DNA from 3 places in the Brevibacillus nigriterrae genome. Region 3 is predicted to be linked to each of the others. Evidence: riboswitches for the same ligand, from Rfam matches in the RefSeq annotation. Region 3 holds a riboswitch; each other region holds the start of a gene.
The links. A riboswitch is a leader RNA that binds a small molecule or an ion and turns the genes downstream of it on or off. The one in region 3 is predicted to bind cyclic di-GMP.

Region 1: linked by a shared signal. The riboswitch ahead of ACPW7N_RS15735 (sensor domain-containing diguanylate cyclase) and the one ahead of ACPW7N_RS08165 (DUF192 domain-containing protein) in region 3 are both predicted to bind cyclic di-GMP.
Region 2: linked by a shared signal. The riboswitch ahead of ACPW7N_RS10655 (methyl-accepting chemotaxis protein) and the one ahead of ACPW7N_RS08165 (DUF192 domain-containing protein) in region 3 are both predicted to bind cyclic di-GMP.

Annotation. Positions count from the first base shown of each region.
Region 1 is NZ_JBNCMT010000020.1:90,793-96,690, forward strand. It holds gene ACPW7N_RS15715 (asparaginase) at 1-106, shown strand, start outside; gene ACPW7N_RS15720 (cyanophycinase) at 119-1,351, shown strand; gene ACPW7N_RS15725 (cyanophycinase) at 1,416-2,477, shown strand; gene ACPW7N_RS15730 (short chain dehydrogenase) at 2,619-3,218, shown strand; cyclic di-GMP riboswitch class II at 3,385-3,467, shown strand; gene ACPW7N_RS15735 (sensor domain-containing diguanylate cyclase) at 3,518-5,898, shown strand, end outside.
Region 2 is NZ_JBNCMT010000011.1:125,973-131,870, reverse strand. It holds gene ACPW7N_RS10670 (hypothetical protein) at 1-1,485, opposite strand, end outside; gene ACPW7N_RS10665 (hypothetical protein) at 1,672-2,937, opposite strand; gene ACPW7N_RS10660 (hypothetical protein) at 2,934-3,563, opposite strand; cyclic di-GMP riboswitch class I at 3,819-3,903, shown strand; gene ACPW7N_RS10655 (methyl-accepting chemotaxis protein) at 3,994-5,559, shown strand; gene coaA (type I pantothenate kinase) at 5,637-5,898, opposite strand, start outside.
Region 3 is NZ_JBNCMT010000008.1:96,764-102,661, reverse strand. It holds gene ACPW7N_RS08175 (Y-family DNA polymerase) at 1-800, shown strand, start outside; gene ACPW7N_RS08170 (hypothetical protein) at 865-1,398, shown strand; cyclic di-GMP riboswitch class I at 1,775-1,871, shown strand; gene ACPW7N_RS08165 (DUF192 domain-containing protein) at 1,959-2,300, shown strand; gene ACPW7N_RS08160 (Flp family type IVb pilin) at 2,321-2,512, shown strand; gene ACPW7N_RS08155 (Flp family type IVb pilin) at 2,592-2,783, shown strand; gene ACPW7N_RS08150 (Flp family type IVb pilin) at 2,814-3,005, shown strand; gene ACPW7N_RS08145 (A24 family peptidase) at 3,119-3,640, shown strand; gene ACPW7N_RS08140 (TadE/TadG family type IV pilus assembly protein) at 3,634-4,017, shown strand; gene ACPW7N_RS08135 (Tad domain-containing protein) at 4,025-4,942, shown strand; gene cpaB (Flp pilus assembly protein CpaB) at 4,952-5,689, shown strand; gene ACPW7N_RS08125 (CpaE/TadZ family protein) at 5,707-5,898, shown strand, end outside.

The sequences.
Region 1 (5,898 bases), on a different contig from region 3:
GCAATCCTTTCATTTACCTGTAATCACAAGCAGAAAAGGAGAGGCGGTCGGCAGCATTGAGCCGGTCTTCCAATTGAGGGCAGGAAACACAAACATCATACAGTAAGGGGGAAATACGATGTCGTTTGTGAAAGGTAACGTATCAAGGCTGTTAACTGTTTTTCTGGCGTTTGTTTTGATCATGGCTGCTTCTATGCAGGAAGGGTACGCAAACGAGAGTACGTCAGCGGCCAAAGGAACACTTGTGATTATTGGCGGCAATCTGGAAACCAACAATGCAGAAGTCTACAACCAGATGATCGAATTGGCTGGAGGCAAGGAAAGGGCGATTATCGGGATATTTCCCACTGCCAGTGGCTCCATGACTTCTTCGGAAAGCATGAAGCAAGATTTTGAAGCGTACGGCATCCCTTCTGATCGTGTCCGCATCATTGATATTACCGAAAAGAACTACCCAGATAAGGTAAACAACGCAGAGGTGGCAAAAGCTGTTTCCGAATGCACAGGACTCTTTTTCGTAGGCGGAGATCAGTCGCGGATTACCAAGGCATTTTACAATGAGGACGGGACAAATACGAAGGTGCTCGATGCGGTTTGGGAGGTTTACAAATCGGGTGGCATGATTGGGGGAACATCGGCAGGAGCAGCGATTATGTCGAATCCGATGATCCTGAATGCCACGTCACTGGAAGCGTTCGAATTGGGTGTGACCTACGATGGGGAAAAGCCTGGGTTATGGGTGACTAAAGGTCTTGGTTTCTTTGAAGGTGGGATCGTCGATCAGCACTTCAGCAAGCGAGGCCGCATTGGTCGTCTCGTGGTTGCGCTTGTTCATGAAAAAATAAACTACGGCTTTGGCATAGATGAAAATTCAGCGATGGTGGTAAAAGGCAGCGAAATTCAAGTCATCGGTGCAAGCGGCATGTTCCTGGTTGATGTATCCAAAGTAAGCACAACCAAGAGCGGCGCCTATACAAACGTGGATGTATCTTACATTGAAAAGGGTGATAAGTACAACTTTGCCACCAAGAAGTTCACCCTCGATAAATCAAAAACACTGATCCCAAAAGGGAGTGAGTATTACGAAGGGAATGCGCTGAACACGAATATCTTTGGTTCGGACGCTGCCAAGTTTGCCCTGCTGGACGATTTAGTCGATAATACGGCAGCGGAATTCCGCGGGATGGCGTTTAGTCTCGACAAGGAAAACAAGGGGAAGGGAGTAACTGTGGTATTCAGCAAAACCGCCAATACAGAGGGATATTACGATGCAACTGAATACGCCTCATCTGCCCTTCATGTCAGAATGGATATCCTTCCGATTGAAGTCAAGGTAAAAGAATTGAAATAGGTGTAATAGACGAAATGCTTGCATTGTATGAGTAGTCTACCATTTGAGTGGAGGAGTGATTTACTTGCGAACAAAATGGTCTGTCTCCAAAATGGTAATCAGCACGGTTCTCTCGGCAGGTCATCTTCTTAGCCTGGGAACGGTAACAGCAGCGCCAGCTCCTTACTCGTATTACACCCACGGCAACGCAACAGACGTCTCTACAGCAACTTCGTTCGGAGAGGTGTTCATGGGGGGAAGCACTGATGTAGATGAAGCATTTGTTTGGATGAGTGAAAAGGCAAACGGAGGTGACTTTCTCATTCTCCGTGCTTCGGGGACAGATGCCTACAACCCTTACATTTATGACCTTGCACAAACAGCCGGAACACCTTTGAATTCAGTAAATACTTTGATCGTAAATGATTTGGCAATAGCGGGTTCCCATTCTTTTGTCATCGATAAAATCAATCATGCGGAAGCCATTTTCTTTGCTGGTGGCAATCAAGCGGATTACGTAAATTTCCTGAAAGGTACTCCAGCATTAGACGCCCTCAATAATCGAATTGCCCAAGGCATTCCGTTTGGTGGCACGAGTGCCGGGCTGGCTATTCAAGGAGAACATAGCTATGATGCAATTGCCACCAAGAGCAAGACCCTTGATTCTCCTACTGCCTTGAATAATCCATACAATTCACTGATTTCCCTGACCCATGGCTTAATTGAGACACCGGTCAATGGGCACCTCATCACAGACAGTCACTTCGAACAGCGTGATCGAATGGGGCGCTTCCTTACCTTCCTCGCCAGAAATATTCAAGACGGCTTCGAAGCCGCTGACCAGGCAAAAGGCATGGCGGTGAACGAAATGACAGCCCTTCTCGTGGAACAGGACGGAACAGCAACGGTAGTTGTGCAGCCTGGGGCTACTAACCCGGGAGTGTACATGGCTCAAAGCAACCAGGCTCCATCCGTATGCCAAAATGGCACACCGCTAACCTTTACCAATATTTCGATTTACAAGCTGACAGAAGGAGATAGCTTCAATCTAAATACTTGGACCGGGTCTGGTGGATTGTCTTACAGTGTGAACGTGAACAATGGTGTAGTAACTTCGTCAACGGGCAATATATATGGAACAGAATAGCTGCAGGTAATGACTGGTCGCCTTGTCTGAAATAATGACGGGGCGGCTTTTTTATATGTGGAATAGACTGTAAAATCTCTTTACATAGCATACAGGGGTATAGTATTATCAAAACAAAAAATCTCAACTAGGAGGCAAACTATGAAAATTCTGTTACTTGGTGCAAACGGGACGATTGGGAGTGCGATTCAAAACGAACTCCAATCCAATAATGAAATCATCTCAGCAGGAAGAAGCGGGGCCGATATTGCAGTTGATATAACGTCACCAGAAAGCATTAAAGCGATGTATCAAACCGTTGGCAAAGTCGATGCCGTGATTAGCACACCGGGTCAAGTTTTTTTCGGACCGCTTTCGGAGTTAACGCCTGAAAACAACGAGATCGCAATCCAAAGCAAACTGAAAGGACAAGTTAATCTTGTTTTACTGGGAATGGACCATGTGAACGATGGGGGGAGCTTTACGTTGACGACCGGAATTACCATGGATGATCCGATCAAAGGCGGAGCATCAGCAGCCATGGCCTGTGGAGCAATTCGAGCTTTTGTCCAGGCTGCAGCAATCGAAATGCCACGGGGTATTCGGATTAACAATGTGAGCCCCAATGTCTTGGTGGAGTCATTTGAAAAGTATCGTCCGTATTTTCCCGGTTTCGAACCTGTACCTGCCAGCAGAGTAGCCTTGGCTTACCGAAAAAGCGTGGAAGGAGCTCAGACAGGACAGACCTATAAAGTATACTGAATGGCATCTCCTGCTTCCGGTTGGATTGACGAAACAGGCAGCCGATCTGTAACTGGGGCAGTGAACGAACAAAAGTATCAGATTTTTAACAATTACTTAAAATGAATTGTATTTTTAAAATCGAAGTAGTATAAAAAGAGTGTAGTTCTAAATAACTAGGTCTAATTACATAGAGGAAGCGAAGAACAGATATCTTTACTTGGGCGCTTAGATATCTGGGAGCGAGTAGCGCAACCGACCTACAGTTTTGTAGGTCTTTTTTTTCTCAAGCAGGTTTCAATCAAGGAGATGAGTTCATCATGGATTACGCTGTTTTTGTTACGATTGTCATTACTTCATACGTTTGCTTAACTGTATGGTTGAAGCGCATCCTGAAGGCAAGAGGTTATGAACAAAAACAGATTATGGGTCGATCCCAATCGTTCATCTGGGGCTTGCTTGCTCTCGTTCTTCTCTTTGGCTGGTTTTTTGTCAATCAGGCAGAAGAGGATGAAGTGGCAAAAATCAAGACACCGCTTGAAGGATTGGCCCCTGTTTTCTCCAAGATTCTGCAGGATGAAGGACATGCTCGTATACAGTTGGATACGCTCCCTTCCGACGCCCTGTATCAGCGAATGTCTGACCAAATGATCGAATGGATGAAGCTGTACCCATTTATTGAAAGTGTCTACACGATTCGCAAGCTGCCCGATGGAACGAATGTCTTGGTTGTTTGTCCGGAAGCTGACCTCAACGATAATGGCAAAATTGACTCGAGATTGGAACTTGCTGTACCGATTGGTGAGACATATCCCAATCAGCTTGCTGAATTGGAGCTGGCATTCAAAGGGGAGAGAACGTTACAAGAGACACCGTATACAGATAAATGGGGTACATGGATCAGTTCATTTGCACCAATTTATGATTCCTCTGGTAACGTAGAATCCGTACTGGGGATCGATTTTGATTACAATGAGTGGAAAGTGCGGATTGCTCATGCCCAGTTGCTTCACATGTACTTCTTGAGTGTTCCGCTAATATTATTGATCGGGTCGTATTGGATGGCATTTATGCACAGACTCAATGGCTATCAGATCATGGAAAGTCAACAACGTTACCGCCATTTGTTGAAACAATACCGAGGATTGATAGATGTATCACCTGATGCCATCATGGTTCATAATGGAAAGTTTCTGTTTGTGAATGAGAAAGGACTGCAACTGATCGGAGCAGAAACGGAAGATCAAGTACTCGGGAAAGATGTCCTGGATATTATCCATCCTGATGATAAAGAGATCATTCTCCAAAGAATCAAAGTCATTTACGATACCGGGGAAACTCAGCCACTGCAAGAAGTCAAGCTGCTTACATTGGATAATCAGATTCGTTACGTTGAAATTGCTTCAATACCCATCAAATATAACGATCATTCTGCAATCCAGGTGATTGCTAGAGATATTACGGAAAAGAAAAACATGCAGCAGGCCCTGCAAAAAAGTGAAGAGCGATTCCGAAAAATATTTGAAAAGGCCGGAATCGGAATTGGATTGCGCAAGAAGTCAGGAGAAGTCATTGAAATCAACCCGGCGTTGGAGAAAATAACTGGATTTACTCGCGAGCAACTAAAACATCTACCGATCTCCGCTATCTCAGAACCTGTGCAGCCGGAAGATGAGCTTTATGAAGAATTAATTAGTGGGAAAAGAGATTCCTATCAAGTTGAAAAATTATATTATCGCCCGGACGGACAAGTTGTCTTGGGAATTCTTACCGTCTCCCTGTTTCCTTCTGAAGATCAAACAGAAGATTATATCATCGGGCTCGTTGTAGATATTACAGAACAAAAAGAGATGCAAAAACAGTTAAGAGACAGTGAAGAAAGGTATCGTACGCTTGTCGATTATTCACCGAATGCCATTGTCGTTCACGATGGGGAAAGTTTTCTCTTTGTGAATCCTGCATGTGTAACGATCTTGGGCGCATCCTTCCATGATGAATTGATCGGACAGCCGATCATGGAGCGAATTCATCCAAACTATCGAAAATTCTCACAAGAGCGGTTGGAACTGTTACAGAAAGAAGCAAAGGCTTTGGATTGGAGCGAAGAGAAGTTCATTCGTATGGATGGAACAGTTATTGATGTAGAGGTCATGTCAACTCCATTTATTTATGAAGGCAAGCCTGTCATGCAGACAATCTTTCGAGACATCTCGGAGAAGAAGAAAGCAGAAGAAGCGTTGCACAAAGTTCAGGAGCAGTACCGTTCCGTTGTGGAACACGTGAAGGAAGTAATCTTCCAAACCGATGAACAAGGACACTGGACGTTTTTAAATCCTGCCTGGGAGGAGATCTCCGGGTTTCCCATTGCAGAAAGCTTAGGTACTTCCCTCCTTGCCTATTTGCATCCTGACGACAGGGAACGCAATCAACAGTTATTCCTGCCATTGATTGAAAAGAAACAGGATTACTGCCGACAGGAAATTCGCCTCCTGACGAGACAGGGAGGATTCCGGTGGATCGAGGTTTTTGCCCGTCTGACACGGGATGAACTAGGCCAAGTGATTGGTACATCGGGCACACTCAATGACGTGACCCAACGCAAAGAGGCTGAGGATGAGATACGGAGAAGTGAGGAGCGTTTCCGTTTGTTAACGGAGTATTCGAGTGATCTGATTACCTTGATTGATGGTAAAGGAAAAAT
Region 2 (5,898 bases), on a different contig from region 3:
AGAACGATCTTCAACCAGGTCAGATTCAATCGACCTACGGATAATGTGTACTTTGCCTTTGGTATCCGTAGCAACGAGGGTTAATACGTCGCCTTCTCCCAAATTGATGTTTTCTGTGAAGGAGAACTTCCCATCTGTATCAGTTAAGTCATATTGTTTGGAGATTGTTCCAATTGTGTACTCAAGTGACTCAATATCCGAATCGCTGAATTTTCCGTTAACGGTCAAATCTTGGGTGAAGTCTTTCTTGTTTTTGAAAGAAAACTTGATTGATTTTTCATCAATCAGCGTCTTCGCTTTGACTGCAGTTACTTCGAATGGGAACGTATAGTTGTTGTTATTTCGTACATAGTACCCTGTTCCAGTCGGCACGTTTTCGAAGACTGCCTCGCCATCACGATCTGCAACTGCCTGAGCATGAAGTGTAATAATTGTTCCTTTGGTAACCTGATATAACGCTACAGTTGAATCTGGGTCAGCATTTTCAACCTTTACCGTTCCCACTTTTTCACTTGCAGATAATCCTTCCAGTTCATCATATTTGACCGGTTCAGAGGTAATGGCACCTTTTGGCGTTGTAATTTCAAGGACGAAGTATTCATCTTCCTTGTATTTCAAATCATCTGTGGCGTACATATCTAGGTAGACAATTCCCTTAAAGCTCCCTAGTGGTTCCTTGAAAGATTTGGTGATTGGTTTTCCATCTTGCTCTAAGCCCAGGAACCAGCCTACACCCAGTCTGTTGGTACGCCAGGTTCCTTGGTAGTCAACTTTGCCCTGATCGTCTGTCGTTTTCAACAAAATTGAGATGATTTCTGTTTTTTCGGGGATATCCATCATTAGTTTCAGGTGAAGATCTTTCCGTTTGTCAGTCTTGAATCCATCAATACCTACTTTGTCTTTTGTTGTACCGACAGAGGCGAATTTGAGGATTTCCACCCCATTAGACAGTTCTACCTTGACATAAGGAGTCAACCCGGATGAAATGTTGCCCTCACTTGTGATCAATTCGATGTAGTAATATTCGCCTTCTTTGATACCGCCGTTGTTATCTGTGCCATACAGATCAAACGTGTGCTTTCCTTTTTTGAAAGTACCGAGGGTAGTTTTGAATTCTGGATTCAACACTTTGTTGTCCTCATAGATTCCGAGTAGATAGCCGATTCCTTCTTTACTGGTCTTCCATGTTCCGTGGTAATTGATTTTGCCCGCTTTATCTGTCGTCCGTACCCACATGGCTTTAATTTCAATGTCTTTGGCAAGATCCAGTGAAAGCTTGAAATGTCCGTCCTTTACTGCATCTGGTTTTGCGTAAGCAATGGACATATAGTCATACCCATCATCCAAAAATGTGAATTCATCTATGCCTATAGTTGAGATCGTATCTGCGGATGTAGTTGCTGGATTGCCGAATGTTGCAAGACTGACAACGAGTGTGAAGCAAAAAACGAAAGACATCAATCGCTTTAATGCGTGTAACTTCACGATGAAACCCTCTCCTTGAAATAGTTTTTTAGGGAAAACCCGCCAATTAAAAGTACCATAGTTTCTTTTTACTTTCTGTAGCACGGACTACAAATTACCAACTGAGTAATGAATAAAAAACACCTCCACTTCAATCGTCTGAGAAACGAAAAAGGGAGGTGTTTGTTGTTAGTTTGTCCAGATTCACTAAATTACTGCCAATTTCAGCTTTGCAAGGAAGATAGTGAATTTGTTATCCAAAGCAGTTGATTCAGTTTTGCCGTAAAGTTTAGACTTTAATCGCTCCATATCTGTATCTGAAATTTTTAGCAAACTGTCCTTGATAGAACCTAAAATGCTGTTCAGTTTTTCAAGAGAAAGCGCCTTGTCTCCTTTGCCAAAAGTACTTTCTTTATATCGTTTATCAAATTCCCGCTGCAAATCTGCGTTGTCAAAAGTGATATTTACCTTCTTTTTATTGCCCATTGCATCAATTACATAAAAACTGGATGAACTGGATTGACCGTTGGATAAGCGCACGGTGAGACTTGCCTTATGATTTCCTACCATAAATTCAAACTTTTGTTTCCCGGCGGTAAAGAGCGAATCGGCAGATGGTGGTTTTGGCGGGTAGTTATGATTGTTGACCTGCTGGTAGATTAAGTTGGAATAGCCTTGTCTCAGCGTATTTAATTTGGCTTGAGCGTTTTCGAGTAATGTCGTCTTGATTCCCGTGGGTGCATCTGAAAGAGCAGAGGCTAACTCATCGGATCGAGCAGTTACCCATTTGTTCAATTCCACTAGGTATTGGTCAAGTTTGTCTTTCGAAATAAAGCCGGATTCGTTTTTGATCGCAGATTCCATATTTTGCAGGTAATTGCTGCCCGTGTAGGATAACTGCTTATCCCAATCCGTGTATGTCGTGCGTGCATCAATGGTTAAGATCCGATTGGCGATAATCAGATCCTCGACGTCAGACCATATTTCTACATCCAGTTGATTGATTAAATTTTCTCCGTCAAGCCATAGTTCGGCAGCTTCATCCGATGTAATTAATAGGTCTTTCTCTGCCTGTTCAAGTCGTGTAGCCAAATCATCCAAGCTGCTTTGCAGCCACTCCATATGCTGATTTAATAATTCTGGCACCTCATCATTATTGAACCCATTTCGATCCTCATCGAGGCGTCTAAATACCGATTCAATGTACTGATTCTGGCTTTGAGGAAGTGATTGCAACCAATTCTCGTAAACTGGATTTACAGGGGGTGGTTCCTCCGAAGAAGCAAGAGCCATCCTTGGAGCCGAATAGGTGCTGAGGTTTTCGTTTGTACTGTCTGTATAACTGCTTTTTTCATAGATGGCAGCCAATTCACCTGAATTACTGGATTGTACTGATTTGCTTTTCTCTGGTGTAGGACTAGAAGTAGAATAAGTACGGCTAACCGTATTCACATTCCCATTCGAAATTCTCACAGTAAAGCTCCTTTCACCAATCGTTTTGCCGCTTTTTTTACAGAACTTTTGTTATGCTCGGAGTAATCCTGGGCAAAAGGGAGGATTTCTAATCCGAGCGAAGGGCAACTCTTGACAACATGACACAGATTGACAAGCACACGTGCCAGATGTTTTTCGTTCCATAAGGGAAGTACACTTTTGAGAATGGGGTAAACTTCTTGTGCAGTATATACGCTTGCCTTGGCATAGTTGCCCAAACAATCAATGGCATAATCTCGTACAATCGTACTTTTGTCTCCTTGAATCATATCAGACAACTTTGACAGGACAGGGGCAATCTGTTCTGGAACAAGTGGTGCGATCAGGGATATGGCATGCATAGCCTCCCACCGCACACGAGTTGATTTGTGGTTGAACAGCCCAATTAACTGGTCAGCAAAGCTGGCAATCAGCTTGGGCTTTTGTTCTGCTACCTTGGTAAAAACCTCTGCACAGTCCCCAACAAGGGCTTGGTCACTGCTAGTTAGCCCTTCGCCAAGCACCAAAAGCAGGTCTGGCTGTTCTACACAGTGAGCGGCAACATGCCGATTGGATGCCTCTGTTTGATCGCCTGTTTGAGAGGAAAGCTGAGAGAGAATCGTCATCATGAATCTCCTATGTCTGGAATATATCTCTAGTTTACCATCTTAACAAAATATGACAAAAAATTTTTATCGACCGAAAGAAAAAAAGGGGGCCAATGCCTCCTTTTTTTCTTATCAAGATTTACTTAATAGCAGAAATTTTCTTATCGTTCGACAAAAAATTCAAAAATATGTAACAAAATTGTTTGAAATGTGGTTCAATAGGGAATAGGTATTTATACTTATAGCAAGGTAATAATAATTAAAAATTAACATGCTACGAAAACGCAAACTCTGTCGAAAGAGGAGGACGCAAAGCCACGGGTCTTTGGCTCAACCAAGTGATAGCCGGGCTACCGAATAGCGTTACATACCAATGTAATCTATTCCTGTAATGAAAAGCTATTCTTCAAGGTACTCATGACAGCACTATTACTGGGAGGAAGGATTTATGAAATTATCGGTTGGAAAAAAGTTGTATGCAGGCTTTATCATTGTTCTTCTGTTAGCTTCTTTCATCAGTGCAATAAGTTTCTATCAGATTTCAAACCTGGATACCACGTATAAATTTTTATTGGATGACCGTGTAAAAAAGGTAATTCTCGTCAAAGACATGGTTTCCGAGCTGAGAGAAGAGTTCAAAAGCATTCGAGGTTACCTGCTTTCTGATAATCCGAAACAGTTGGAGCAGTTTAATGAAGCCAAGAAGCGGTTTGATAATTTGTCCAAAGAGCTTGATCCAATGCTTACCCTCCCGAAAGGAAGGCAATTATTTGCGGATTTGACGCAAATAAGCGATGAGTATGCTGCATTTTCTACGGAACTACTGGCATTGAAAAAGGCAGGAAAAAACAAGGAGTACAGCAACCTGATAGCAACAACAGGAACTGACTTGGGGAATCGATTCGCTGCCAAGGCTGACGAGTTCATCTCGTACCAACAGGAACTGCTCGATCAGACTCTCCAAGAAACAAACGAAGACGTTAGCTTCAGTAAAACCCTATTGATTACGGTAAGTGTGACCGCGATCCTCTTGGGGCTTGGCATTGCCTTTGTCATGAATCGTGCCATCAGTGTGCCGGTAACCCGGATGTCACAAGCAGCACAGGAAATCGCATCTGGCAACCTTACCATTGAAGACATCTCCGTAAAAAGCAAAGATGAGATCGGTGATTTGGGTCAAGCCTTTAATCAGATGAAACTGAATCTGCAGGTTCTCTTGCGACAAGTAGGAGGAAATGCAGAGCAGGTAGCAGCTTCAGCAGAAGAATTAATGGCAAGCAGTTTGCAGACCAGTAAGGCAACCGAACAAATCACCAGCTCCATGATGGAGATGTCTAGTGGCATCGAGGAAATTTCTGCGAGCACCAATGAGGTAACAGTGGCTTCGAATGATGCATTGAAGGTTGCTAAAGAAGGCAACGAAAGCATCCATCAGGCAATTAAACAAATGAATGCAATCAGCACAACCGTAAATGATCTGGCGAAATCGGTAAAAGGCATGGGCGAACAATCGACAGAAATTGGTCAAATTGTGCAAGTTATTAATGGTATTGCTGCCCAGACCAACCTGCTTGCACTGAACGCAGCGATTGAAGCGGCGCGAGCGGGCGAACATGGCAGAGGATTTGCGGTGGTAGCCGATGAAGTGCGCAAGCTGGCCGAACAATCCTCTCGATCAACCGAGCAAATCGGCAAGATCATCGCTTCCATTCAGCATCTAACTGATGATGCAGTCCGTTCGATGGAAAAGAGTCTGAACGAAGTGAATACAGGAATCAATCTGGTTGAGCAATCAGGAGAAAACTTCGGCAAAATTCAAGAATCAGTGCAGAGTGTAGCAACCCTGATGATGGAGTGCTCTGCAGCATCTGAGCAAATGGCTGCAAGTACGGAGGAAGTTTCTGCCGCGGGACAAGAACAACTGGCTTCCATGGAAGAAATCTCAGCATCGGCAACTGCTTTAGCCAAAATGGCAGAACAGTTGAACATGGTTGTTGCGAAATTCAGATACTAAACAAGAATTCGATATCGTCATACGAAAAAATCCCTTGGGTCAACCCAAGGGATTTTTGTGTAATACGAAAGGAATTTTTACGTTTTACGCAAGTGAATAGCGGAAATCAGATGATTGGCCCCTTTTTCCAGAATCAGATCAGCCCGGGTACGTGTAGGAAGGATATTCTCTACCAGATTAACCGCATTGATCTCACGCCATATTCCTTCCGCCACTTGAGAGGCTTCCTCATTTGTTAATGTTGAATAACGATGGAAGTACGATTGGGGATTGGCGAAGGCAGTATGACGCAAGATCTTGAACCGCTCTACATACCAGCGGGAGATGTCCATTTCATCA
Region 3 (5,898 bases):
TTGGGGATACAGAAGTTGCTTCAATCGATGAGGCTTATGTCGATATCACGGCTCGCATCAATGAGGGCGAGACAGCATTGGCGATCGCCAGGTATATTCAACGGACATTATGGAATAAAATTCGTATACCCTGCTCCATCGGGATTGGGCCGAACCGAATCATTGCGAAAATGGCTTCTGAGGTCAAAAAACCGTATGGATATGTCGAGATGGGCATCAAGAAATTCTGTACGTTTTATTATCCGCAGCCCATCGACAAGTTGCATGGGTGCGGGAAGAAAACAGCCGAAAAACTGAACAAGATGGACATTCACACCATTGGTGATCTAGCAAAGGCTAATCTCCTACTAATGAAAAACCTGCTGGGTTCACGAGGGGAAATGCTTGTTCGTTCGGCCAATGGTATTTCTTCCAGTCGAATTAATACAGAACGGGAGAAGGGGGACAAGACAATCGGGAAGGAGTCTACCTTTCGGGAAGCGATTTCCGACCCCGATGCTCATTTGAAGTTGGCAGAAACATTGATTGAGCAACTGGTAAAGCGACTCAAAGCGAAATCACGAAAGGCGAAAACCATTTCGATTGTCTATAAGAAGGAGCGAAACGGCAGCTCATTTTCAAAAAGCTTCACATTGCCCAAGCCGACTGACTCAGCAGAAGAGATGAATGAAATCGTTCAAAAACTGTATACGGAGAACCTTTGGGAGATTCCTTTGTTCCTTTTTGGGGTTCGTTTATCCAATATTGAGGATGTTGTTTATGAACAACTCACTTTGGATGACTTTCATAAAATGCTATAGTGGCGGTTGCTTTCCTGTTTGAGTGGTGCAGAAGTAGTACATACTGCAATCAGGGGGTGCGGATATGTTCGTCCAAATCGCAAATAATCAGGAGAGTGGGTCCCAAGACATCTTTGTACTGGGTGAAAAGTTGCTTCGTGACCAAGAGGGAGTGTACCTACTCCCAGGTCGATTAATCTCAGGGTTGAAGGCAGAGGATTTACCATCGGGATTCCCATTTGGACTACTGGATCAGCTTCCTTCTGGCATTGGTTTTTATCGTGAAGATTCTGTGAAGGTCAGTCGAACCGGAATAAAACAAAGCTTGCACGTGCAGGTAACAACGACATATGTGCGTGCAGAGTGGGATGGTCTCTATTGTGTAGTGTCTACAATGGATACGAGACGTAGAGTGCTGGAAGATGCAGAAGAGTATGTTCTCGAGCAATTCTTGGTCAACGAACAAAAATGTGTACTTGCTTATTCGTTTCATTTTCCATGCGATAAGGAACAAGATCTGGAAGCAGTCATGGAGATGATCGCTGAGCGTGTAAGATGGGTTGAAGAGAAAGGAAATGAACAATTATTGTTTCGTACCTTTCATCCAAAAATACAATAGCACTTGGTAAATAGGCAGGTAGGTAGTGGGGGAGTACTTCAGAATCACTTTCCCACTGCCTTTTTTTGTTGAGGTCCCATGGCTAAAAAATGCTAGGTGGCGAAGACTATCTTTACTGAAAAATGATAAAATCCAGCCTAAGAGAAAGAAAGATGCTCCAATAGCCTGAGGTAGGTAAATATATCTATTGGAAATGCTAAATTTATCCAATTTTCACAAAGTAAAATCCTGATTAAAAATTTTTTATTATATCTAAACTAGATCATTGGAGAGATTTTCATGGGTTCGAAATTTAAGCTAAGAGAACGATGTCGAATAATATGCTAGGACGTAGAATGAAGCCAAGAGATCAGTCGACACGGCAACACTCGCTGAATCTCGATAAAGGCAAAGCTGATGAAAATCAGTGACGCAAAGCTAAAGGGGCTAAGGTGTTTAGGAGAAGCCTGACACTATGCCAGCCAGTTACCGAAAGATTACGGGTGTAGAATATATCTACTAGCAACCCCGCTTTCGGTATAGGCGGGGTTACTCTATGTCTAAAAGGAGGTGCACACCACATGCTGATCAATCTGTCGAACAATCAAATTCTGGCTAGTCAGATCGGACAAGCCTACACCTTCCTAGGAAGGTTGAAAGGGTTAATGTTCACGAAAGAATTGCCGACAGGTTGCGCTCTGCATATTCGACCCTGCCGATCGGTGCACACGTTTTTCATGAATTATTCCATTGATGTACTGTATCTGAATGCCGACTTGAAAATCGTTGCGATTGATGAGCAACTTCGTCCGGGAAAAGTTGGCCCAATCTATGCAGATGCAGTGTCTGTTATCGAACTTCCAGCAGGAGCAGCTCGTCAAACAGAAACTCAAATCGGACATTTCGTCCAACTACGACCATGAATGGATAAGGAGAGAAAGTCATGATGAACAAATTCAAAGGTTTGCTTGTAGAAGAACAAGGTCAAGGTATGACAGAGTACGGGCTAGTACTCGGCATTATTGCAGTGGCAGTAGTTGGAGCACTTGCAACGCTTCGTGGAGAAATTATCGAGATGTACAACAACGTAGTTACTCTAGTAACAAACCGTGAAGATGGTGGCGGAACACCGTAAACTCTAAAACGCAAAAAACTGCCAACGATCAACTTACTTCAATTCACCTAAAATCGACTACTTAAAGGAGAGTTTACTCATGATGAACAAATTCAAGGGCCTATTGGTAGAAGAACACGGACAAGGTATGACAGAATACGGACTCGTACTTGGAATTATCGCAGTGGCAGTTGTCGGAGCACTCGCAACGCTTCGTGGAGAAATTATGGAAATGTACAACAACGTAGTTACTTTGGTAACCAACCGTGAAGATGGTGGCGGAACACCGTAGTAAACCTCGATCAGAAAGCGAGTGATACCCATGCTTGCATCATTGCAACGTTTGTTCATGGACGAGCATGGACAAGGGATGACAGAGTACGGAATTGTGCTTGGTTTTCTCTCCATAGCGGCTTTGATTGCATTAGGCAGCTTGCGTACTGAAGTTGTCGAAATGTTCAGTAACATAACGAATGCACTAATCAGTCGTGATGGTGACGGCCCACAAGTATAGCAATTATTGATACCCTTCCATACAGAGGGCAAAAGATGGTGGCCTTGCGTGATGAACGTAGGGCCTCTCTTTTAACCAGGGGGTTCGGATAGGGGATCCAGGAGGAAATCAGCATGTTGCTTAACGGAGCACTCCTTTTGATTCTTTGTATCTGTTTTATCACCGACGTAGCGAATCGCAAAATTTATAATAAAGTCGTTTTTCCAGGCATTATTCTTGCACTTATCATTCATTTTTTCTCAGATGGATGGGCTGGACTGGGCTTTTCTGTCGGTGGATTTGCCATCGGATTACTACTCTTGCTCATTCCGTATTTATTAGGTGGTATGGGTGCAGGCGACGTAAAGCTGCTGGCATTAATCGGAGCATTCAAAGGGACTATATTTGTAGTTACTACGGCCATATACATGGCATTGCTCGGTGGACTCATCGCATTACTCATACTGATGGTGAAACGAGGGATCGGAAACAGTATTCGTTCCTTGATTATTAATTTCTGGTGTATCCGCAATGGTTGGATCTTGCCTTTTCGCACGGACAAAAGCGCTCTTGCGACAACTTATCCGTACGGTGTAGCTATTGTGGGAGGTGCCTTAATTACCTTGTATGCAAAGGGGATGGAGTACTTATGGTAAAGGATGAACAGGGGCAGTCCATGGTCGAAATGGCACTCCTTCTGCCAGTTATGCTTCTATTACTGGCCGGAATTTTTGACTTCGGCAGAGTGTTCTACTCCTATGTTCACCTGCAAATGGCTTCACAGGAGACAGTTCGTCTGGGTGGCCTGGGTAAACCAGATGCAGAAATCATTTCATTCGCCCGAAACTATGTTCATATTGGCGAGACCGATTTATTACAGGTTCAAGTGAGTCCTACACAAGAAACAAGAACGCCAGGGGGATATGTCACTGTCACTCTTGTGTATCCGGTGGAATTGATGACACCGGTTTTATCCAAGCTTTTTCCCTCACCTATCATTCTATCAGCCAATTCTACGATCAGGGTGGAGTGAGTAATCGATGATTTCATTTTTCAAAGGTCTCCTAAAACAGGAAGAAGGAAATGCGGTTCTTCTCATATCGCTGTCCATGGTGGCACTTCTGACAATGGTTGGGCTTGTCATCGATGGAGGCAATCTCATGTTAAACAGGGCAAAACTGCAAAAAACCGCCAATGCCGCTGTACTTTCAGGTGCACAGGAACTGACCAATACAGAATTAAAAGTAAATGAAGTAATACAAACCATTTTAAGAGAGCACGAAGAAGAAGATAGTTTGCAAGACATTGTAGTGAGTATGGAAGATAAAGTTTCCATTGATCTGGAAAAGCAGGTACCATTAACCTTCTCACGACTATTCGGGAGAGAGACCGCACCTGTTTCGGCACATGCAGCGGCTGAACTGGGAGTGATGGGTCGAGCCAAAGGGGCAGCTCCCTTGGGTATAGATGAATCAATCGAGTTGGAGTATTTCAAAGAGTATAAATTGAAGGTTGATCAGACGGATGTTGATCAAGGTTACTTCGGAGTCCTTGCCTTAGGTGGCACGGGTTCAGAAACCTATGAAGAAAATCTGCGTCACGGGTACCAAAATGAAATCAAAGTAGGCGACGTGCTGGATACACAAACAGGAAATATAGCAGGTAAGACAAGGACAGTGGTGCGTGAGCGTGTAAATGGGTGCTCGGAAAACCCTCGTGATGTAAATGATCGGGATTGTTCACGAGTGATTTTGATTCCTGTCTATGAGGCGTTGGGTGACCCGGACAAACAATTAAAAAGCGTTCGGGTAAAAGGCTTTGCTTATTTCTACATTACGGATCCGATGAGCGCAACGGATACGGCCATCACAGGAATGTTCATCAAACGTGCCGGAACAGGATTCACGAAACCAGACAGTGTTGCACACGGTGCATTTAGCATCAGACTAACAGAGTAGGTGGAAACTATGAGATCCAAAATTATCCTCTTTGTAGCATTAGTTATGGGTGGAATAACAACGTTCCTCTTCTTTCAATACATGAAGCAATACGATCAGGAAGCACTCATAAATGACAGTATGGTGGATGTCGTAGTGGCAGGGCAACCTATCAAGGAAAATGAAAAGCTGAGCAATGGTACGGTGAAGGTTGTCAAAGTACCAGAGAAAGGATTGCATCCAAATGCAATTCGTAGTTTGGGAGATATCAATGGAAAGTTCGCAACGGCTGATTTGGAGACGGGAGAGACACTCCTCAGCCATCATGTGAAAACACAGGCAGAAGAAAATTTGTTTGTCTCCAGAAAAGTAAAAGATGGCTTTCGGGCTGTTTCGGTCGGAGTCAACATCGTGCAATCCGTCTCCAACCTGATTGAGCCAGAAGACACCGTGGATGTCGTATTTAGTGAACATTACAAAGAAGGCAATGAAACCCGTGTAAGAACAGAACAGATTTTATCCAATGTACGTGTGCTGGCTATTGGACGCCGAATTGTAGAGACAACGGGTACAGAAGAGTATGTGGAATACAGTGCAGTAACGCTAGAGCTGCAGCCAAATGATGCAGTGAAACTGATCAATTCAGCAGAGCGAGGAAACATTCAATTGTCCCTCCATACTCGAGTAACGCCGTCTGTGAAGAGAGCGGTTCCTAAGGCGACACCTGCGACCAGTTCCACTCCGAGTCAACCAACCACCCGCAAATAGGGAAGGAGGGAATACCCATGACGAGCAATCAACAGGAAATAAACGATACTAAGAAAAGTAAAAGAGGTGAAATGATTGCTGTCTGCAGTGCCAAAGGTGGCGTTGGTAGAACGTTGCTCAGTGTCAATCTGGCGGTAGCACTCTGCAAGAAAAATATTCAAATCGGCGTAGTAGATGGTGATTTCCAATTCGGTGATGTCAGTTTAGCG